2 regions of the Neorhizobium sp. S3-V5DH genome follow, and region 2 is predicted to be linked to the other one. Evidence: predicted binding sites of a transcription regulator. Region 2 holds the regulator's gene; the other holds the start of a gene.
What was found. The regulator LexA, encoded in region 2, represses DNA repair genes until DNA is damaged. The targets are predictions, from matches to a motif close to TGTTCNNNNTGTGTTCNG.

Region 1: a site for LexA is predicted at 2,128-2,145, ahead of EDE09_RS21375 (UvrD-helicase domain-containing protein). Genes of this name have one in related genera too.

The regions. Positions count from the first base shown of each region.
Region 1 is NZ_SMCL01000019.1:12,232-17,864, forward strand. It holds gene EDE09_RS21375 (UvrD-helicase domain-containing protein) at 1-2,088, opposite strand, end outside; gene EDE09_RS21380 (efflux RND transporter periplasmic adaptor subunit) at 2,366-3,559, shown strand; gene EDE09_RS21385 (efflux RND transporter permease subunit) at 3,556-5,633, shown strand, end outside.
Region 2 is NZ_SMCL01000022.1:35,409-41,041, reverse strand. It holds gene kdsA (3-deoxy-8-phosphooctulonate synthase) at 1-704, opposite strand, end outside; gene EDE09_RS22920 (VOC family protein) at 709-1,581, opposite strand; gene lexA (transcriptional repressor LexA) at 1,784-2,503, shown strand; gene EDE09_RS22910 (ComEC/Rec2 family competence protein) at 2,484-5,015, opposite strand; gene gltA (citrate synthase) at 5,302-5,633, shown strand, end outside.

The sequences.
Region 1 (5,633 bases), on a different contig from region 2:
GCTCTCGGCGACCGCGACGTCAACATGCGCCTGCGGCAGTTCGTCGAGGAAGCGCGACGGCATGGTGGATTGCCAGAGGCCATGGATGCGGCGGTTCGAGACGAACCAGATGTGGCAGCGATGCTTGGCGCGGGTGATGCCCACATAGGCGAGGCGGCGTTCCTCCTCGAGCCCCGAGCGGCCGCCTTCGTCGAGCGCCCGCTGGTGCGGGAAAAGCCCTTCCTCCCAGCCGGGCAGGAAAACCGTGTCGAATTCGAGCCCCTTGGCCGAATGCAGCGTCATGATCGAGACGGCATCCATGTCCTCGTTCTGCTCGGCATCCATGACCAACGAGACGTGTTCGAGGAAACCGCGCATCGACTCGAAGGCTTCCATCGAGCGGACCAGTTCCTTGAGGTTTTCGAGCCGGCCCGGCGCTTCCGCCGACTTGTCGTTCTTCCACATGTCCGTATAGCCGGACTCTTCGAGGATCTGTTCGGCAAGCTCGGTATGCGGCGTGGTTTCGAGGCGCGTCTGCCAGTTCCTGAAACTCTGAACCACGTCGAACAGCGCCTTGCGCGCCTTCGGCTTCAGTTCGTCCGTCTCGATGATCTCGGTGGAGGCGGCAAGCATCGGCACGTCGCGGGCGCGGGCATAGTCGTGCAGGTAGCGCACGGTCGTGTCGCCGAGGCCGCGTTTCGGCGTGTTGACGATCCGCTCGAAGGCCAGATCGTCGGCCGGCTGGCAGACGAGCCGGAAATAGGCCATGGCATCGCGGATTTCGAGCCGTTCGTAGAAGCGCGGGCCGCCGATGACCCGGTAGTTGAGGCCGAGCGTCACGAACCGATCTTCGAACTCGCGCATCTGGAAGGAGGCGCGCACCAGGATCGCCATGTCGTTCAGCGCATGTTTCCTGCCGTCGGAATCGCCGCGCTGAAGCTGTTCGATCTCCTCGCCGACGGCGCGCGCCTCCTCCTCTGAATCCCAGGCCGCATGCACCATCACCTTCTCGTCGTCCGGGTTGACGCGGTCGGTGAAAAGCGTCTTGCCGAGCCGGCCTTCGTTATGGGCGATCAGATGCCCGGCGGCGCCGAGGATATGTTCGGTGGAGCGGTAGTTACGCTCCAGCTTGATCACCCTGGCGCCCGGAAAATCCTTTTCGAAGCGCAGGATGTTGTCCACTTCCGCGCCGCGCCAGCCATAGATCGACTGGTCGTCGTCGCCGACGCAGCAGACGTTCTGCGCCACACCCTTCGGTCGCTGCGCGAGCAGCCTCAGCCACATATATTGCGCCGTATTGGTATCCTGGTATTCGTCCACGAGGATATAACGGAACCGGTTGTGGTAGTCCTTCAGGATATCAGGGTTCTGCCGGAAGAGCGCGATCGGATGCAGCAGGAGATCGCCGAAATCGCAGGCGTTCAGCGTCTTCAGCCGCGCCTGGTAGGCGGCGTAAAGCTCGCGGCCCTTGCCGTTGGCAAAGGCGCGTGCGTCGCCTTCGGGAATGTCGGCGGGCAGCAGGCCCTTGTTCTTCCAGGTGTCGATCATGCCCGCGAACTGGCGGGCCGGCCAGCGCTTGTCGTCCAGCCCCTCGGCCTGGATCAGCTGCTTGATCAGCCGGATCACGTCGTCGGTGTCGAGAATGGTGAAGTCGGAGCGGAGGCCGGCAAGTTCCGCGTGGCGGCGGAGCAGCTTGACGCCGATCGAGTGGAAGGTGCCGAGCCAGGGCATGCCCTCGACCGCGCCGCCGACCAAAACGCCGATCCGCTCCTTCATCTCGCGCGCCGCCTTGTTGGTGAAGGTGACGGCAAGGATCTGGCTGGGGAAGGCACGGCCGGTCGCAAGGATATGGGCGATGCGGGTGGTCAGCACCCGGGTCTTGCCGGTGCCGGCGCCGGCGAGTACCAGAACCGGGCCGTCGATGGTCTCCACCGCCTCGCGCTGTTCGGGATTGAGGCCGGAGAGATAGTCGGGTGCCGCGCGGGACTGGTCGCGGGCTGCCATGGCGCGGGCGGCGATGCCAAGCCCGCCGTTCCCCTGAGGAGCGGGCGCTTTGCGCGGCGCCGGTTCCTCATCGAAGAACGGAATATCGTCGAAACTGTTACTCATGCGGCCAATGTAATGATTCGGACCCGAAAGACCAGAAAATGTTCCTCTTTTATTCCCAGTCTCTGCGAGGGAGAGGGCCAAATTGTGGAGAAGCGGCGGCGGAGGTTTCGATCGGCACCGGATACTGGCAGTCCATGTATGCATCCGATCTAACAAAAGCGTGAAATCCCGTGAGGTTACATTTCCGTAAGGTCGGCATTCTTCCATTGCTTGTGCACACGCAAAAAAGGATACTTGGCGCACGACTTGCATCCCGCCTGCCTTGCCGGAGTATTGAATGCGGATTTGGAAACAACTCCTTCTGTGTCTTTGTGTCATCGTCCTTGCCCTCGGCCTGTGGGTCTTCATGGTTCCGAGCGCGGGAGAGACGCTGACAAGATACGGAGTGCCGGGGCAGGTCGTCGCCGCCATTCGTCCGCAGCCGGCAGGCGGGGCTGCGGCACCGGCGGCCGGCGGTCAACGCACGCAAGCAGCCCAGGGCGGTCAGGGCGGACAAGGTGGCCAGGGCGGCAATCGGGCGACGCTCGTCGCCGTGCAGCCCGTCACCATCGGCACGGTCAACGACCGGCTTTCGGCGATCGGCAGCGGCGAGGCGATCCAGTCGGTCGTCGTGATGCCGCAGGCGACCGGCACGGTCGGTGAGATCAGGGTGACGTCGGGTCAGAAGGTCGTGAAGGGCCAGGTTCTCGCCCGGCTCGATGACGACGAGCAGGTGATCGAGCGCGACAAGGCCCAGGTTGCCTTGCGAAGCGCGCAGGAAAAATCCGCCTCCTACCGCAACCTGCAATCGGTTTCCCGCCTCGATGTGCTGGATGCGCAGATCGCGGAGGAAGCGGCCAAGCTCGCGCTCTCCACGGCCGAGCTCAATCTCAGGCGTCGCGATATCGTCGCACCCATCGACGGCATAACCGGCATTGTGGCGGTGAATATCGGCGACAACGTCACCACCCAGACCAGCGTCGTGACGATCGACGACCGGTCGGCGATCCTCGTCGATTTCTGGGCGCCCGAACGTTTCGCCGTCGCGATAGAGCCCGGCCAGCCGGTCGAGACGACATCGATCGCCCGCCCGGGCCAGGTCTTCACCGGCAAGGTCGAGGCGATCGACAACCGTGTCGATCCGGCAAGCCGCACCATGCGCATTCGCGCCCGGGTCGAAAATCCGGGCGATGTGCTGCGCGCAGGCATGGCCTTCAGCGTCGGCATGCGCTTTCCGGGTGAAACCTACCCCGCCGTCGATCCGCTCGCCGTCCAGTGGGATGGCGAAGGTTCCTATGTCTGGCAGGTCAAGGACAACAAGTCGGTCAAGACCCGCGTGCGTGTCGTTCAGCGCAATCCCGATACGGTGCTTGTCGAATCAGACCTGAAGGAAGGCGACCGGGTGGTGACGGAAGGACTGCAGCGCGTGAGGGAAGGGGCGCCGGTCCGCGTCCCCGGAGCTCCGGAAACGGCAGAGGTGGCGCGCCAATGAGGATCGAACTTCCAGGCGCTGGCGACGAGAGCGCAGAACACAAAAGCGCGGAAAAGGCCGGCGATTCCTTCACCGCGCTTTTCATCCGCAGGCCGATCCTCGCCGCGGTTCTGAACACGCTCCTGGTAGTTGCGGGCCTTGCCGCGCTCGCAGGCGTCGAAGTGCGCGAACTGCCGGATGTCGATCAGCCGGTTATCACGGTCCGCACCGATTATGACGGCGCCTCGCCGCAGACCATGGACCAGGAGGTCACCCAGGTCATCGAGGGCGCGGTCGCTCGCGTCAGCGGCTTGAAGGCGCTCTCCTCGCAGTCGCAGTTCGGCTCCAGCCGCGTCACCATGGAATTTTCCGATTCTGTCGATCTCTCCGACGCCGCAAACGATGTCCGGGATGCCGTCGGCCGCGTCGTCAACCAGTTGCCCGACGACGCCGACGAGCCGCGCATCGTCAAGGCGGATGCCGATTCCGAGGCGATCATGCGGCTTGCGGTCACCTCGTCGAAGCTGTCGATGGACGACCTCACCCAGCTCGTCAACAACGAAATCGTCGATCGGCTCGCCGCCGTCGAAGGCGTCGCCGACGTGGAACTCTACGGCGACCAGGACAAGGTGTTCCGCGTCGACGTCGATCAGGCGGCGCTGGCCGGCAGGGGCCTGACGGTGGCCGACGTTTCCAAGGCGCTGGACAGCGCCGCACTCGACGTGCCGGCGGGATCGATCGAAAGCACCACTCAGGACATCGTCGTGCGCGCCACCGCAAACCTTACGACGCCGCGGGATTTCGAGAATGTCCTGATCGCGCCGAACGTGCGGATCCGCGACGTGGCGACCGTCTCGCTCGGCCCCGATGACGGCACCACCGTGCTGCGCTCGAACGGGGTGCAGGGCGTCGGCCTCGGCATCATCCGCCAGGCGCAGTCGAACACCCTCAACATTTCCGAAGGCGTCAGGAATGCCGTTGCGGAAATGCAGAAGACGCTGCCGGAAGGCACGCGTATCGCCGTCAGCAGCGACGACGCGACCTTCATCAAGGGCGCTTTGCACGAGGTGGAAATTGCACTGATCCTTTCGGCGGTCGTCGTCGTCGTGGTTATCTTCCTGTTCCTGCAGGATTGGCGGGCGACGCTCATCCCGGCGCTGACCATGCCGGTGGCGCTGATCGGCACGCTTGTCGCGATCTACCTGGTCGGCTTCTCGATCAATATCCTTACGCTGCTCGCCGTGGTGCTGGCGACTGGCCTTGTTGTCGACGATGCCATCGTGGTTCTGGAAAACATCGTCCGGCGACGGGCCGAGGGCATGGGTCCGCGTGCGGCGGCGGTGCTCGGCACCCAGGAGGTTTTCTTCGCGGTCATCGCGACGACTGCAACGCTTGCCGCCGTCTTCATTCCGCTCTCCTTCCTGCCGGGCCAGATCGGCGGCCTGTTCAAGGAATTCGGCTTCGTGCTCGCCTTTTCGGTGGCGCTCTCGTCCGTCACCGCTTTGACGCTCTGCCCGATGCTGGCCTCGCGCATGCTGACGAAGCCGATCAAGGAGCATCACGGACTTCTCGGCTCGTTCGGCAATGCGTTTGCCGGTCTCTATGCCCGGGCGCTAAGGGCCTGCCTCAATGCGCCGCTTGTCGTCATCGTCTTTTCGGTCATCTTCGCGGTTGCGGCCTACAATGTCTTCGGTCTCGTCAAGAGCGAGCTGACGCCGCGCGAGGATCGCGCCTCCGTCATGCTGCGGGTGACGGCGCCGCAAGGCGTCAGCCTGGACTTCACCCGCGACCAGATGCAGCGGATCGAGGAAAATCTGCAGCCGCTCCGCCAATCCGGCGAAATCACCAATATCTTCTCGATTTCCGGCTTCGGCAGCAGCACCAACAGCGGCTTCATGGTGCTGACGCTGGCGCCTTGGGATGAGCGGACGCGGAGCCAGGACGAGATTGCCTCCGACATCAACGCAGCGGCGCAACGCGTTCCGGCGCTGCGTGGTTTCGCCATGCAATCGAACAGCCTGAAGATCCGCGGCGCCGGCAACGGATTGCAGATGGCGCTTGTCGGCAATGACTACAATGTCCTGACCTCCACCGC
Region 2 (5,633 bases):
GCAACAGCCGCGCGCGCCAAAGTCTCCACGAATTCCCGCTGGCCTCCCGTGGAGCCTCCCTGCCCGCCCGGCTGCTGAACCGAATGGGTGGCATCGAACACAACCGGCGAACCCATGGCCGCCATGATCGGCAGCGACCGCATGTCCGAAACGAGCGTATTGTAGCCGAAGGAAGCGCCGCGCTCGCACAGCAGCACGTTCGGATTGCCGCTCTGGGTGAACTTGGCAAGCACGTTCTTCATGTCCCAGGGGGCGAGAAACTGGCCCTTTTTGACGTTGATGACGCGGCCGGTCCTCGCGGCGGCGACAAGCAAATCCGTCTGGCGGCAGAGGAAGGCCGGTATCTGCAGTATGTCCACAGTGCCTGCGACCATCGCACATTGTTCTTCGGTGTGGATGTCGGTCAGAACGGGGAACCCGAATTCCTTCTTCAGATCGGCGAAGATTTCCATGGCGTTTTCCAGCCCGATGCCGCGCTTTCCCGAAATCGAGGTGCGGTTTGCCTTGTCGAAGGACGACTTGTAGACGAGGCCGATGCCGAGCTTGCCGCAGAGTTCCTGGAGCGTGCCGGCGATCATGAAGGCATGGTCGCGGCTCTCCATCTGGCAGGGACCGGCGATCAAGGACAGGCGCGCATCCTGTGCAAAAACCACCTGGCCCTTTCCTTCGCCGACTAGGACGCGTGGATTGGCAGAAACTTCCATAAATCTATTCCTCGAAGCCGAACAAAACACCCTGGCCGGGTGCCGCCTGGACCAGAACGCGGCCTTCGCGGCGGACGAATGCCACGTCATTAGCAGCAAGGATGATCTCTGTCACGGCAAGATCGGCCGTCTTGAAGATGACGGCTCGGCCGTGCAAACCATCTGCACCAGCGACCGGCGGGAGCGCAAATTCCGCCTCCAGATCATCATTTCCCAAAATGCGAATCCGCGCGTTTGCGGCGGCCAATTTCAGAAAACCGGGCTCCACCTCCCCCCGGGCCATCAACACTTCCTCGACCAGAGGGGCGAAGTCGGACGGCGCTTGAGCGGACAGGATGACCTCGCTCAAACCGACAACCGTATTGGCGTGCCGCTCCAATTCGCCTCGGTCGGACGGCAGCGGAGCAAGGCGCTGAACGGAGAACAGGAAAAATTCGGGCGCCCGGTCATCGCCTGCAAATGCCAGCCGAAAGCTCGCCTCTGTCTCGGAACCGTCAGGCATCCTTACCGTGCGCGAAAACTCCAGAATGTCGCCGGCGGAAATTCCGCGCAGCCTGAACCGGGCATGATCGGCGACGGCATCCTGCGACGCGACGACCAGGGCAGAAAGCCCCTGCCTGTTGCGCCCTTTTCGAAAGGCGAGATCGCGCGCGGTAAAGACATTGCCCCGCTTGGCGGCAGCGCTCGCGTGACGGCGGTTGGTGATCGCCAGTGGCTCCAGATAGGTACCATCCGAGAAGAACACACAAGCATTGGCAGTGCCGAAAGGATGAAATGCATCCGGTGCGACAGTAAATCCGAGATCGGAGAGCCGCGAACGCGCGAACGCAAGGTCCGCCACCGGCAGTACGAGATGATCGATCGATCTTGCGTTCAAGCGAGGCCCCCAGGAATTTCAGAATCGCAAAGCTAAAATGGCAGCGGGCACGCCGTGCGCAAGTGGTAACGAAGCAGATATCTTGCAGACATCTATGAAGAAAAAATCATCATACTTCACGAAAATTTAGGGACTTGCGGAACACATATGGAACATATAGTGTCCGTTCTTGATTTGTTTCCGACTCTTGAGGGTGCCGAAAATGCTCACGCGCAAACAGCAGGAATTGCTTCTGTTCATACACGAACGGATGAAGGAATCCGGCGTACCGCCCTCCTTCGACGAAATGAAGGATGCGCTCGACCTTGCGTCCAAGTCGGGTATTCACCGGTTGATCACCGCGCTCGAGGAACGCGGCTTCATCCGCCGCCTGCCGAACAGGGCGCGCGCCCTGGAAGTCATCAGGCTGCCGGAAGCCTATGCGCCCAGCATTCAGCCGCGCCGGGGCTTTTCGCCCAGCGTCATCGAAGGCAGTCTTGGCAAGCCGCAACCGGCTGCCGCCTCTGCGAAGCCCCCCGCCAACGACGATAGTTCCAACTCAACCACGGTTCCCGTCATGGGCCGCATCGCGGCCGGCGTTCCGATCTCGGCGATTCAGAACAATACGCACGACATCGCCGTCCCTGCCGAGATGCTCGGGTCGGGCGAACATTATGCGCTGGAGGTCAAGGGCGATTCGATGATCGAGGCCGGCATCCTCGACGGCGATACCGTAATCATCCGCAACGGCAATACGGCCAATCCGGGCGATATCATCGTCGCATTGGTGGACGAGGAGGAAGCGACACTCAAGCGCTTCCGTCGCCGCGGGGCGTCGATCGCGCTGGAAGCCGCCAACCCGGCCTATGAGACGCGGATTTTCCCGCCGGACCGGGTCAAGATCCAGGGTAAGCTTGTGGGTCTCATCCGCCGCTATCATTGACCAGTTTGCCCAGCGGTTCCGGCAGGGATGAGCTGAAGATCTGGCGCCGCCAGTCGTAATGGCGATGGCGGGTCCATGGGCGGTCTTGGCCAAGGAGCGCTGCACGAAGCCGCCAGCGGTGGATGTCCGCGGAACCATCAAAAAACAGTTCGAGCGCTCCTGCGATCCTCAGCGCGTTGCCGTTGATCATCAGGGCTCCGGAACGGCAGCGGTCAAACCTGGCACGTGGAGCGACGACGATATGCGCAGCGTCGCAGGCGACGCCGGCATAACGCGCGTCCTCCACATGAACGACTACAGCGCCTGCGGCGGTTTTTGACGCGCACCAGGCTCGCGGGGTGCAGATGAACCGGCCGACCGGTACCTGCTTCATCCCGCGGCTTGACGTTTCTCTCTCCTCCGTCGTCAATTCAGCACGCTCGCCGAGACTGTTCGAAGGCAGCGGATTTCCTCCGGACTTTCCCTCCGGGAGCCTGTCTCCGGCCGGAGACTTGTCTTTCGCTGGCAGCAATTCCGGTTTCACCGGGTCCCCCAGCAGAAGCGCCCGCTTCCATTGATCATAGACAAATTCCGCGGGACGGGTGCGATTGGTGGCGATGCCATTACCATCTGTCAGGGCAATCATGGTGCCATCCTCGGAGATCAGGAGATCCGGAAGGGATCTCGACCGCTCCTGCCATGACAGCAACAAGCCGGCCACCAATAGAGGAATACCCAAGTATCTGAGCCGGGTTCTCAGTAGCGTCAGCAGAAGAAAGCCTGCCGTCGAGACGACCAGGAACCAGGGATGCTGGCGGCCGATGCCTACATCGCCGCCCCAGGCCGCCACATGCCTGGCGATCGCAATCACCGCTTCCAGGCCGAGGCCCATGAGCTTCAGGAACGGCCCATCGAGCCCGAAGGGCATCAGCAGCATGCCGATCAATCCCGCCGGCATGACCACGAAGGAAATGACCGGCATGGCGGCGAGATTGGCCGCAAGCCCATAAGTCGCGATGCGGTGGAAATGCTCGACAGAGAAAATCGCGGTCGATATGCCCCCAATCAACGAGGTCACGAAGATGCCGGCGGTAAAATTCCAGACCGCCGTGATCGGCATGACCACCGGGTGACGAAACGGCAGAGGCTCCGGGTCATGTTTTTTCGACCGATGCTTCCAAAGCGCGTAACCAGCGACCAGCGCGGCGGTGGCGGCAAAGGACATCTGAAAGCTCGGCCCAAGGATTTCCGAGGGAGATACGGCGATAATGACCAGTGCGGAGAGGGCCACATTGCGCAAGCTTATGGACGGCCGGTCGAAGAGGACTGCAACGAGCATGACTGCCATCATGATATAGGCCCTTTCGGCGGAGACGCCGAAGCCGGAAATGAGATAATAGGCGGTCGCCATGGCGAGAGCACCCAAGGCGGCAAGCTTCTTTACCGGGAAGGACTGGGCAAATCGTGTGAACAGCGAGAGGATAGTGCGTACGCCGACGAAGAAGATACCCGCAGCCAGCGCCATATTGAGCCCGGAGATCGCGACGATATGGGCAAGGCCGGAAAGCCTCAGCGCTTCGACGGTCTCCTCGGAAATCGCCCGCCGCTCATCGGTGACGATCGCGGCTGCGAAGGCGCCCGCGTCGCCGGGCACTGTCGCGCGGATCTTACCGCCGATCATGCTGCGAAGATCGAAGAGCCAGCGCTCGATATCCGAGAACCATCCATGAGGATGTCCGGCGTCGCGGCTCCCTTTCGGGGCTCCATAAAAGAAACCGACGGCGCCAATCCCATCGAAATAGGAAGAGAAGGCGAAATCATTGAGGCCTGGAAGCGCCGGTCCCGATGGCGGCGATAAACGAACCCTGCCGCTGATCGTATCTGCCGTCTGCACCGGCTCGTGACGCGCCCGCGCAAGCAGCGAAACGCGCTCCGGAGAGCGCCGGATTTCAGGACCCGAGGTACGCTCGACACGTACGATATAACGCCACCGGCCGCGGGCATCGATCTCCCTTCGTTCGACCACACCCGTCAGCTCGGTCGTAACCGGGGAATCGAGAATAATGGTGCCTCTTCGCCAGGTCTCCAGTTCGGCAAGCATCATTCCGCCGAGAAAAAGCGCGACAGCGGGAGGAAGCACACGCAAGGCGCCGGACGCATGACGCATGACGACTGCGTGCGTCACACAGATGAAGAAGGCCGCGAGGAGAGACCAGAACGGAGGCGTGGCAGGCAGCGAGAACCAGACAGCCGCCCCGGCACCGACGAGGACCGGTACAAAAAGAAACCCATGCCCGTGTGCTGCCTCCTCCTCCAGCATGCCGGGGAGGCTGAGGCGCAGCCGGCGGATTCCCCGAGACAGCCAATAGCCGCGGGTATAGGTCGCGGGACGGTTCCCCAGACGCGGGCGACGATCCGGAAGAGGCTCCAAAACATGCGACCCGGATTTGCCCGCATCTGGCAAAAAGCGGGCCTGCCGGAAGATCGCTCCCCTGCTCTCCACCAATTTCGGAAACGCTGTGTCTTCCGACATGAAACGCCCGCCCCACCTTGCCCCGCATGAGCGACAATACAACCTGCGCGTTTCCTCAGGCGTCGTCAACTGGCGGCGAAAACCAAGTATTCCCAAAGGACTCAAGTGAGTTGCACCGGAAAGTTGGGCATCCAAGTATGTGCCGCTGCCTCTTATCGTGCCGCGCTGCACAAAATGCTACCAAGGACTGCTTGGCATGAGCTTTCGGATCATATAGCAAAGCATGGACGCTTAATTCTTGTGGCGCTTTTTAGGCGCCACGCCGCCAAAAGGTTGGAGGATCAGCATGACGGGCAAAAGCGCAAATATGGCACTCGGCGACAAGCATGTCGACCTGCCGGTAAAGTCCGGCTCGATCGGTCCTGATGTGATCGACATCGGCTCGCTTTACAAACAGACCGGTGCCTTTACTTATGATCCGGGCTTCACCTCGACGGCATCCTGCGAGTCCAAGATCACCTATATCGACGGCGATGCAGGCATTCTTCTGCATCGCGGTTATCCGATCGAGCAACTCGCCGAGCATGGCGACTTCCTCGAAACCTGCTACCTGTTGCTCTACGGCGAATTGCCGACGGCTGCCCAGAAGAAAGACTTCGACTACCGCGTCACCCATCA